Regions from separate parts of the Priestia sp. 53B2 genome, predicted to be linked through region 2. Evidence: predicted binding sites of a transcription regulator. Region 2 holds the regulator's gene; the other holds the start of a gene.
The links. The regulator Rex, encoded in region 2, represses fermentation and respiration genes when NADH is low (regulators of the CRP and FNR family bind a similar motif). The targets are predictions, from matches to a motif close to TTGTGAAATATTTCACAA.

Region 1 (4,596 bases), on a different contig from region 2:
TCCTGTAAACACACCGCCGTCTGTAGAAAACAAGCCCACAGCCAACGTGCCCCATATTCCCGAAGCAGCGTGTACAGGAAAAGCTCCTACAGGATCGTCGATTTGACGTGCTTCGAGCCAGTTTGTAGCTGCCATCATTAATAAGCCAGATACAGCTCCAATAAAAATAGCAGATGGTGTGTTAACAAAAGCGCACCCGGCCGTAATGCCAACCAGTCCGGCAAGCGATCCATTTATTACAGAAGGTGCATCTGAACGGTTGTAGCGAAATAAAGTATAAAATAAAGTAGCTGCTCCGCCTGCTGCTGCTGATAACATTGTGACAATAGCAATGTGACCAATTCTAACGTCAGTGGCACTTAGCGTACTTCCTGCATTAAACCCGAACCATCCAAACCATAATAAAAAGGCACCCACTGATGCAAGCGGCAAATTGCTTGGAAGAGAAACAGAACTAATTCCATTTTTCGTGAACTTCCCTTTTCTTGGTCCAATCATGATTGCAGCTGCTAAAGCTGAAAAACCGCCAAGAGCATGGATAACTGCCGAACCGGCAAAATCAAGCATCCCTAACTTACTAATCCATCCGCCTCCCCAAATCCAGTGTCCGGCTATAGGATAAATAAATGTAGTCATCAAAATCGCATATAAAAGGTACGCACGGAAATTAATTCGTTCTGCTACTGCTCCAGAAACAATAGAAATGACAGCAATGACAAAAGCACATTGAAACAACCAAAACGTTTCAAGTCCAATTGGAATGTCAAGGTGCGATAAATTACCTGATAGCGCAAAACCGCTTTTACCGACAACTCCACCTAAATCATCACCGTACATTAATCCAAAACCAATTAAATAGAAACAAAGCGTTCCTATTGTAATATCGGCGAATACTTTCATAATGATATTCACGCTATTTTTATAGCGGACAAAACCTGCCTCTAGCAAGGCAAAGCCGCCTTCCATTAACAAAATCATCGCCGCTGTTAACACGACCCACGTTGTATTTACACCTAAACTTAGTTCATTAACGCTCATATAACCACGCCTCCACTGCTTTTTAGCCGCTTTATTTCTTGTACAATAGCAGGCGAAAGCGTAATTTCACTTGTTTCTTCATTTTCTGCTTTTATTAGTTCGAGAACTTCATGAAGCTCTCGCATTTGAGCTTTAAGGTGATCAATTTTTTTAAAGCGCTCCTTTACGTATACCATATACTCAACCGCTTGGTGCTGACTTAAGGGACGCCCGGTAAAAAATTTACGAAACGGTGATAGTGATTGATACCAAGCTTCTTCAGCACGTTTCTTCTCTTCATATTTACTAATTTTCGTCTTTATATCTTCTATTTCTTGTGCTTTAGCTTCTTTTAACTTCATTATAAATTCAATTAATTTTAATTGAGGCAATGTAATGACCACATTATGATAAAGTTCATCCACTATAACCATGTTATATCTCCTTACATAAGATGTTATATTTAGATTATATGTAGAACACCATAGTAAGTCAATGTAATTTTTTGAAAACTCTTTAAATAGTAAATGCGCCCTATCTTTTTACTACTTATAGAATATTAAGTTCGTATGTGTTGAAATATGACGTTATTTGTTTTATCGTAGGAATAGGAATCATGTTAGTTCCCTATTTTAATTTTATTTACCTAGGCAATTATTCGCTTTATTTTTTATAAACTTTTATTAAACAAAGGGTTACGAGGTTCTTCACTTATTTTTTCAACGAAATGAGTTGATTTTATCTCGTATTAAAATTAAAATAGAATTATGTGCAAGATTTCACAACTTCACAATGTAGTTTGAAAGTCTAGCAGATAACTAGGAACTACATATGCAACAGTATCCAGCAAAGGAGGACTTTTCATGTCTCAATCAACTATTCAAAAATCAGCTGCAGAGGAAAATGCTGCTGTACAAACAGAAGCGGCAGTTAACAAAGGTCAAGCGGATGTGTTAGATCAATTGTTAAAGCCTGAAGTACAAGAAGCTCTTACTGTTCTTGTAGATAATTTACCAAAATTATCTGAAATGGTAACGGTGCTTACAAAAACTTACGACGTTGCGCAATCATTATTAACTGACGACGTATTAAAAGAAGATCTACTTGGTGGAGTAAAAGAATTTATCGAGCCAGTAGAAGGAACAGTAAAAGGTCTTGCAGCTACTGCAATCGAAGCAAACGATCGTGCAGAAGCAAATGCTTCTAATTCAATCGGTTTATTCGGTTTATTACGCATGCTTAAAGATCCACAAGCTCAAAAACTATTCCGCTTTGCACAAGCGTATTTAGACATTACAAACGAAAAACAAAAATAATCTTCATTAAAAAGTGTGGACGGAGGATCGACTATGTCAAAACATATTTTAATTTTAGGCGGCGGTTACGGTGGTTTATTAACTGCAATGACAGCTCGCCAACACCTAAGTGCGGATGAAGCAAAAATTACAGTAGTGAACCGTTTTGCTACTCACCAAATCATTACAGAATTACACCGTCTAGCTGTAGGCGGCGTTTCTGAACAAGCGGTAGCTTTACCACTTGATAAATTACTTAAAAACTACAACGTTGATTTAAAAATTGCAACGGTAAAAGAAATCTCACCAGATCAACGTGAAGTATCTCTTGAAGATGGTACAAAATTAAGCTACGACTACCTTGTTACAGCTTTAGGTAGTGAAACTGCTTACTTCGGTATCCCTGGTTTAGAAGAGCACAGCTTCGTTCTTAAATCAGTAAATGATGCAAACCGTTTACGTGCACACGTAGAAGCTTGTATCGCTGAATACAGCAAAACAAAAAATAAAGCTGACGGTACAATCGTAGTTGGCGGCGGCGGATTAACAGGTATCGAACTTGTTGGTGAATACGCTGACTTAATGCCAAGCCTATGTCTAAAACACGGTGTTGATCCAAAAGAAATTTCTCTATACTGTGTAGAAGCAGCTCCTACAGTTCTTCCAGGCTTCCCTGCTGAATTAGTAGAGCGCGCTCAATCAAGCTTAACAAAACGTGGCGTTACATTCGTTACTGGTACACCTGTAACAAAAATGGATGCTACAACTGTTGAACTTAAAGACGGAAGCAAAATTGAAACAAAAACAATGGTATGGACTGGCGGAGTTCAAGGTAACTCTGTAGTTGCTAACTCAGGTATCGAAGTAAACCGCGGTCGTGCACTTGTAAATGAATTCTTACAATCTACATCTCATAAAGATGTATTCCTTGCTGGTGACTCAGCGGTTGTAATGGGTCCAGAAGGTCGCCCTTACCCACCTACTGCTCAATTAGCTTGGCAAATGGGTGAAGTTGTAGGCGTGAACTTAGCAGTAGCTATTCGCGGCGGAGCAATGGAATCATTCGTTCCTGTTTTCTCTGGTACACTAGGAAGTCTTGGACGCAAAGATGCAATTGGTACAATCGGCGGAAACAAAACGCAATTAAAAGGTTTACCAGCATCACTTATGAAAGAAGCAAGTAACGTTCGTTACTTATCTCATATCAAAGGATTATTTGCATTAGCTTATTAATCCGTCTTAAAACGAAAGAGGAATTCTCCTCTTTCGTTTTTTTATTTACATAAGCCAAGAAATAAGAAGCGGCAGCGTAACCAACGATAAAATAGCACTAATAACAAAAGCAGATGCCGTTTCGTTTTCCAAGCTTTCAAACCGCAAAGCAATCATCGCAGCTACAGCAGACCCAGGAAAAGCTACCAGTAAAATAGCTTTTGTCACTTCATCTGAAGACAACCCTATCCATACTACGATTCCAAGCATAACGATCGGTTGAACCGCTACTTTTAAGACAGCGATCCCAAGCGCGCCTTTACTGAAGTTAATTTTTCCAATTCCAATCGTTACTCCTACCGCAAACAAAGCCGCTCCCGATGTGATACTCCCGATTTGATCAAGCATATCCTGTAAAAGTTTAGGTGACTGAAAGCCGCAAAGCGTTAAAATCACTCCAATTAACGGTACACATGCCAAAGGCTCAGATAAACCATGCAAAATGGAATGAACCGTTACTTTAAATAAACTTGTTTTCTCTTCCCCTTCTTTCCGCCCCCGTTGTCCAACGGTTCCTAAAATCGTTGCCAGCGGATCTAAAATCGCATTCACCACGATTCCTGTTATGGCAATTGGAATCGCTACTGCGCCTGCACCGAACAATCCTCCGAGTACTGGGATGCCCATAAAAGCAAACGTTGGCTGAGCTGAGTTTAGGGCAAACATAGAAGAGGCAGTTAACGTATGCTTCCCTGCATACTTCACGACGAGCAATATAATGAGGTAAAACCCGACGATTCCTAAAATCAGCGCTACTAAAAACGGCCATTCGTCTATGAGTGTTTTTCTTGGCGTTGTCGTTACACCTACAAATAAGTGTGCAGGAAGCGCAAACTTCGTTACTAATGTGTTGAGCCCCTTAGACGTTTGCTTATCAAATTTTTTAAAGTGCCCTGCTAAATAACCAAGCAAAATGACAAAAAAGATAGGCGCGAGAATGAGAAAAATTTGACCTATGCTCATTTATCATTCACCTCATTCATTTTTTGCCTTAACCGGTTTATAAACAGGC
Region 2 (4,596 bases):
ATGTGGATAACTGTGAAGAAATTTTTTCATTTTCACCGTTTAGTCTTGATACTTCTTCGTGGTTTTGATAAATTTCAGGGTCACAAAGAAGTTCTTCATTCTCGGCTTGTGCGGCTTCTAATTTGTTTACTTCAGTTTCAATTTCTTCAATGCGGCGTGTTCGCTGCCTCATCAATTTCTTTTGTTCTTTATCTTGTTTATAGGACTGTTTATCTACTTTTACCGTACGTTCTTCGTTTGCTTTTATATTTTCTAATTCTTTGATTTCCTCTATTTCTGCTTTCTTTTCTACATAATAGTCATAATCTCCAAGAAATTCTTCTACCCCTTCAGAAGATAGCTCTGCTATTTTGTTTGCAATACGATTAATAAAATAACGGTCATGTGAAACAAATAATAGAGTCCCTGGGTAATCAATTAATGCATTCTCGAGTACTTGTTTGCTATCTAAATCAAGATGGTTAGTAGGTTCATCCAAAATTAAGAAATTAGCTTTTTGAAGCATAAGCTTCGCAAGAGCCAAACGTGCTTTTTCACCACCGCTAAGCGTGGAAACGATTTTCAGTACATCATCACCTGAAAACAGAAAATTTCCAAGAGCTGTACGAATTTCTTTTTCAGGCTTGGATGGATAGTCATCCCAAAGCTCATTTAAAACGGTTTTATTAGACGTTAAATTGGCTTGCTCTTGGTCGTAATAACCAACCATTACGTTTGAGCCAAAGGAAATGGTTCCAGTCTTGAAGCTTAGTTTATCCACAATACCTTTTAATAACGTAGATTTCCCAACTCCATTAGGGCCAACCAACGCAAGGCTTTCACCTTTTTTAATCCGAAGGTTTGCCTGCTGAACGATATATTTGTGTTCATCATATCCGATAGACACGTTTTCAAGATTTAAGACTTCATTTCCGCTTTGACGCTCAATTTCAAACGAAAAACTAGCTGATTTTTCACCTTCGTTAGGTCGGTTTATTAACTCCATTCGATCGAGCTGTTTACGTCTGCTTTGCGCACGTTTTGTAGTCGATGCGCGGGCGATGTTTCGCTGAATAAAATCATTCAGTTTTGCGACTTCATCTTGCTGCTTTTCGTACTGACGCAACTCTTTTTCATATCGCTCTGCTTTTTGTACAAGGTATTTAGAGTAGTTGCCCGTGTACTTCACCGTTGTTTTTTGTGTGACTTCATACACTTGATTTACGACTTTATCAAGGAAGTAACGATCGTGTGAAACAATTAAAATAGCTCCTTCATACCCTTGCAGAAACTGTTCCAGCCATGCTAAAGTTTCAATATCTAAGTGGTTGGTAGGCTCATCGAGAATAAGCAAGTCTGGCTTTGTTAAAAGCAGTTTTGCAAGAGCTAAGCGCGTTTTTTGTCCACCGCTCAAGGAGGAAATAGGGGTGCTATAGTCAAAGTTTGAAAAACGGAAACCGTGAAGAATAGACCGTGTATCCGCTTCATATTGATAGCCACCTAAATCTTTGAACGTTACTTGAAGCTGATCGTACTCTTTGGTTAGTTTTTCGTATTGAACTGAATCATTAAAAATGTCTGGATCGCCCATCTTTGTTTCAAGCGTACGTAATTCTTTTTCCATCTTCTTTAACGGAGCAAAGACCGTCATCATTTCTTCCCATATGGAGAGTGTTGACTCAAGAACTGTATCTTGTCCCATATAATCAATGGAAACACCTTTAGGTTTAATAATTTCTCCGCTGTCATAAGAAAGCTGCTCAGCAATAATTTTTAATAAAGTTGATTTACCAGCACCGTTTCGTCCCACTAGGGCAATGCGGTCTTTTGATTGTACTTCTAACTTTATATTCGATAAAATGGGTTCTGCCCCATAGTATTTTGTAATACCGTTCAATTGTAGAATAATCATTTTTTCACCTCTAGTAGTATATCCATAGTGTATTTTAACATATTTTCAACTACAAGTTCTTCCTACAAACGTTTGTAATTTGTAGAGGGACAAGGACAAATGATGAAGCGAATGTTTTGATTCATGAAATAAAATGATTTTACCTGCACATTTTATACAGGATACTATGTTAAAATAAGAGATAAGTGCATCTCTGAACTTATATATGATGGGTGTAGAAAACCCGTCATGACTAACAAACGGATCCTTTGAAGGGCTAATTGCTTCGTTCTAGCTACCGACTTTAAGTAGTGCTGGATAGACAAAAGTCGTCGGGGTGTGAAGCGGAGTATATATATAACAAGAGAAAAGAGAGAGAATTGGAAGCGCTACCTCAAAGCGGTTGATGCTTTGTGAAAGGTAATGCAATGTGACTTGAAAATGTTAGTAATGACATACATGAACTGAGGGGGTACAACGTGAACACTGAACAATTAAAAATACCACAAGCAACGGCTAAACGATTGCCGCTTTATTATCGTTTTTTAAAAAACTTGCATGCTTCTGGTAAACAGCGTGTTTCGTCAGCAGAGTTAAGTGAGGCAGTGAAAGTAGATTCTGCTACTATTCGTCGGGACTTTTCTTACTTTGGAGCATTAGGGAAAAAGGGATACGGCTACAATGTGAATTATTTACTTACATTTTTCCGTAAAACGTTAGACCAAGATGAAGTAACGAAAGTAGCACTGATTGGCGTAGGGAATCTGGGAACGGCCTTTTTAAATTATAATTTTATTAAAAATAATAACACCAAAATCGAGTGCGCTTTTGATGTGATAGAAGATAAAGTCGGTACAAAAGTAGGCGACGTGCCGGTTTATCATCTTGACCAATTGGAAGATTATATGAGTGATGATATCTCAGTAGCGATTTTAACCGTTCCTGCCGCTGTTGCTCAGCAAATTACCGATCGTTTAGTGAATTGCGGAATTAAAGGGATTCTAAACTTCACTCCTGCACGCTTAAACGTATCGGATGAGATTCGACTGCATCATATTGATCTGGCTGTAGAATTACAGTCGCTTGTCTATTTTTTGAAAAATTATCCTGTTGAATAAGGTGGACTGTGTTACGATTTCCTTAAGTCTAAATTAATAAGGAGAGTGGGAATATGGGGATTGGAGCAGGCAGTTGGATTATTATTGCGATTATAGCACTGCTTATTTTTGGACCGAAACGGTTACCGGAGCTAGGAAGGTCAGTCGGGCAAACGCTTAGAGAGTTTAAGCATGCCGCTAGTGGTGCATCAGAAGATCGTGAAAAAGATAAACAGCGTCAAGTAGATGACAAAGAGTAAAAGGGTGATCATAGTATGACCGAACAAGAAATGTCAATATATGATCATATAGGAGAGCTGCGAAAGCGCATTTTAATTGTTTTATTTTTCTTTGTCATTGCCACAATTGGCGGCTTTTTTATAGCGGATAAGGTTATTGTCTATTTACAGCATGCTGATGAGGCAAAAAATTTAACGATGAATGCATTTAGGTTAACAGATCCAGTTAAGATTTATATGCAGTTTGCTGTTATTATCGGCTGTGTACTTGCAGCTCCTGTTGCACTGTATCAACTTTGGGCATTTATTAGTCCTGGTTTATATGAAAAAGAGCGTAAGGTAACGCTTGGATATATTCCTGTTTCCATTTTTCTCTTTATCGGCGGTGTCTCTTTTTCTTATTTTGTGTTGTTTCCATTTGTCGTCGATTTTATGACGCGCGTTTCTGATGAGCTGAATGTAAACCAAGTGATTGGCATTAATGAATACTTTTCTTTTTTAATGCAGCTCACACTGCCTTTTGGCCTGTTGTTTCAGCTTCCTGTCGTCGTCATGTTTTTGACGCGATTAGGAATTATAACGCCTATGTTTTTATCTCAAATTCGAAAATATGCCTATTTCGTACTGCTAGTTATTGCCGCGCTTATTACACCACCGGAATTGCTCTCGCATATGATGGTGACAGTGCCGCTCTTAATTTTGTATGAAATCAGCATCATTATTTCCCGCATTTCGTATCGCAAAGTGTTAAAGGCAAGGGCAGAGCAAGAAAGAGAAGATGTTAGTATGTAAAAAAACCACTGAAACAGTGGTTTTTTTATTTAGATGAATCATCTTGATTTTTATATTGCTGCTGCAACTTTTTAATTTTATAGTGCAAGATAAAGATGCGAACCGCAAATCTGAAATCGAATGCGGCTACGAGTGCAAATAAGATCGTAGGGAAGTTCCACACGGTTTCCTGAGCATTTTGAATAGCCAGGTAGGTAAATAAAATCCCCATAATAATATAAATAAACCCTCGTGTTAAAGGGATATTCTTCATGAAAACATGCCTCCAAAAATAAACTGCATTTGTTCTGCTTGCTTTTGCATTTCTATAATTTTATCTGCAAAAATAGTTTGAGATAAAATAACGATTGTATTCATCAACACGTGTGCAATAATGGGTACAATAATTAGTTTTGTTCTTGCATAAAGGAATGCAAATACAAATCCCATGGCTGTATACACGAGCAAATGTTTGAAATCCCAGTGTACGGCAGCGAAAATAAGGGAACTAATAAATGCAGAGATAAAGAAATTGTATCGTTTGTGAAGAGAGCCGAAAATAATCTTTCGAAAAATAATCTCTTCTAGAATTGGCCCAATAACAGACGTAACCACAATG

Region 1: ACN6NE_RS25270 (DUF1641 domain-containing protein) is a predicted target of Rex. The motif match lies at 1,785-1,802, and genes of this name have one in related genera.

The regions. Positions count from the first base shown of each region.
Region 1 covers NZ_JBLZXA010000030.1:127,150-131,745, forward strand. Annotated here, with positions in the region: gene ACN6NE_RS25260 (ammonium transporter) at 1-1,038, opposite strand, end outside; gene ACN6NE_RS25265 (hypothetical protein) at 1,035-1,451, opposite strand; gene ACN6NE_RS25270 (DUF1641 domain-containing protein) at 1,881-2,333, shown strand; gene ACN6NE_RS25275 (NAD(P)/FAD-dependent oxidoreductase) at 2,367-3,545, shown strand; gene ACN6NE_RS25280 (AEC family transporter) at 3,591-4,547, opposite strand; gene ACN6NE_RS25285 (NAD-dependent malic enzyme) at 4,560-4,596, opposite strand, start outside.
Region 2 covers NZ_JBLZXA010000014.1:3,366-7,961, forward strand. Annotated here, with positions in the region: gene ACN6NE_RS12190 (ABC-F family ATP-binding cassette domain-containing protein) at 1-1,891, opposite strand, end outside; gene ACN6NE_RS12195 (redox-sensing transcriptional repressor Rex) at 2,350-2,988, shown strand; gene tatA (twin-arginine translocase TatA/TatE family subunit) at 3,042-3,227, shown strand; gene tatC (twin-arginine translocase subunit TatC) at 3,243-3,998, shown strand; gene ACN6NE_RS12210 (YdiK family protein) at 4,024-4,251, opposite strand; gene ACN6NE_RS12215 (CPBP family intramembrane glutamic endopeptidase) at 4,248-4,596, opposite strand, start outside.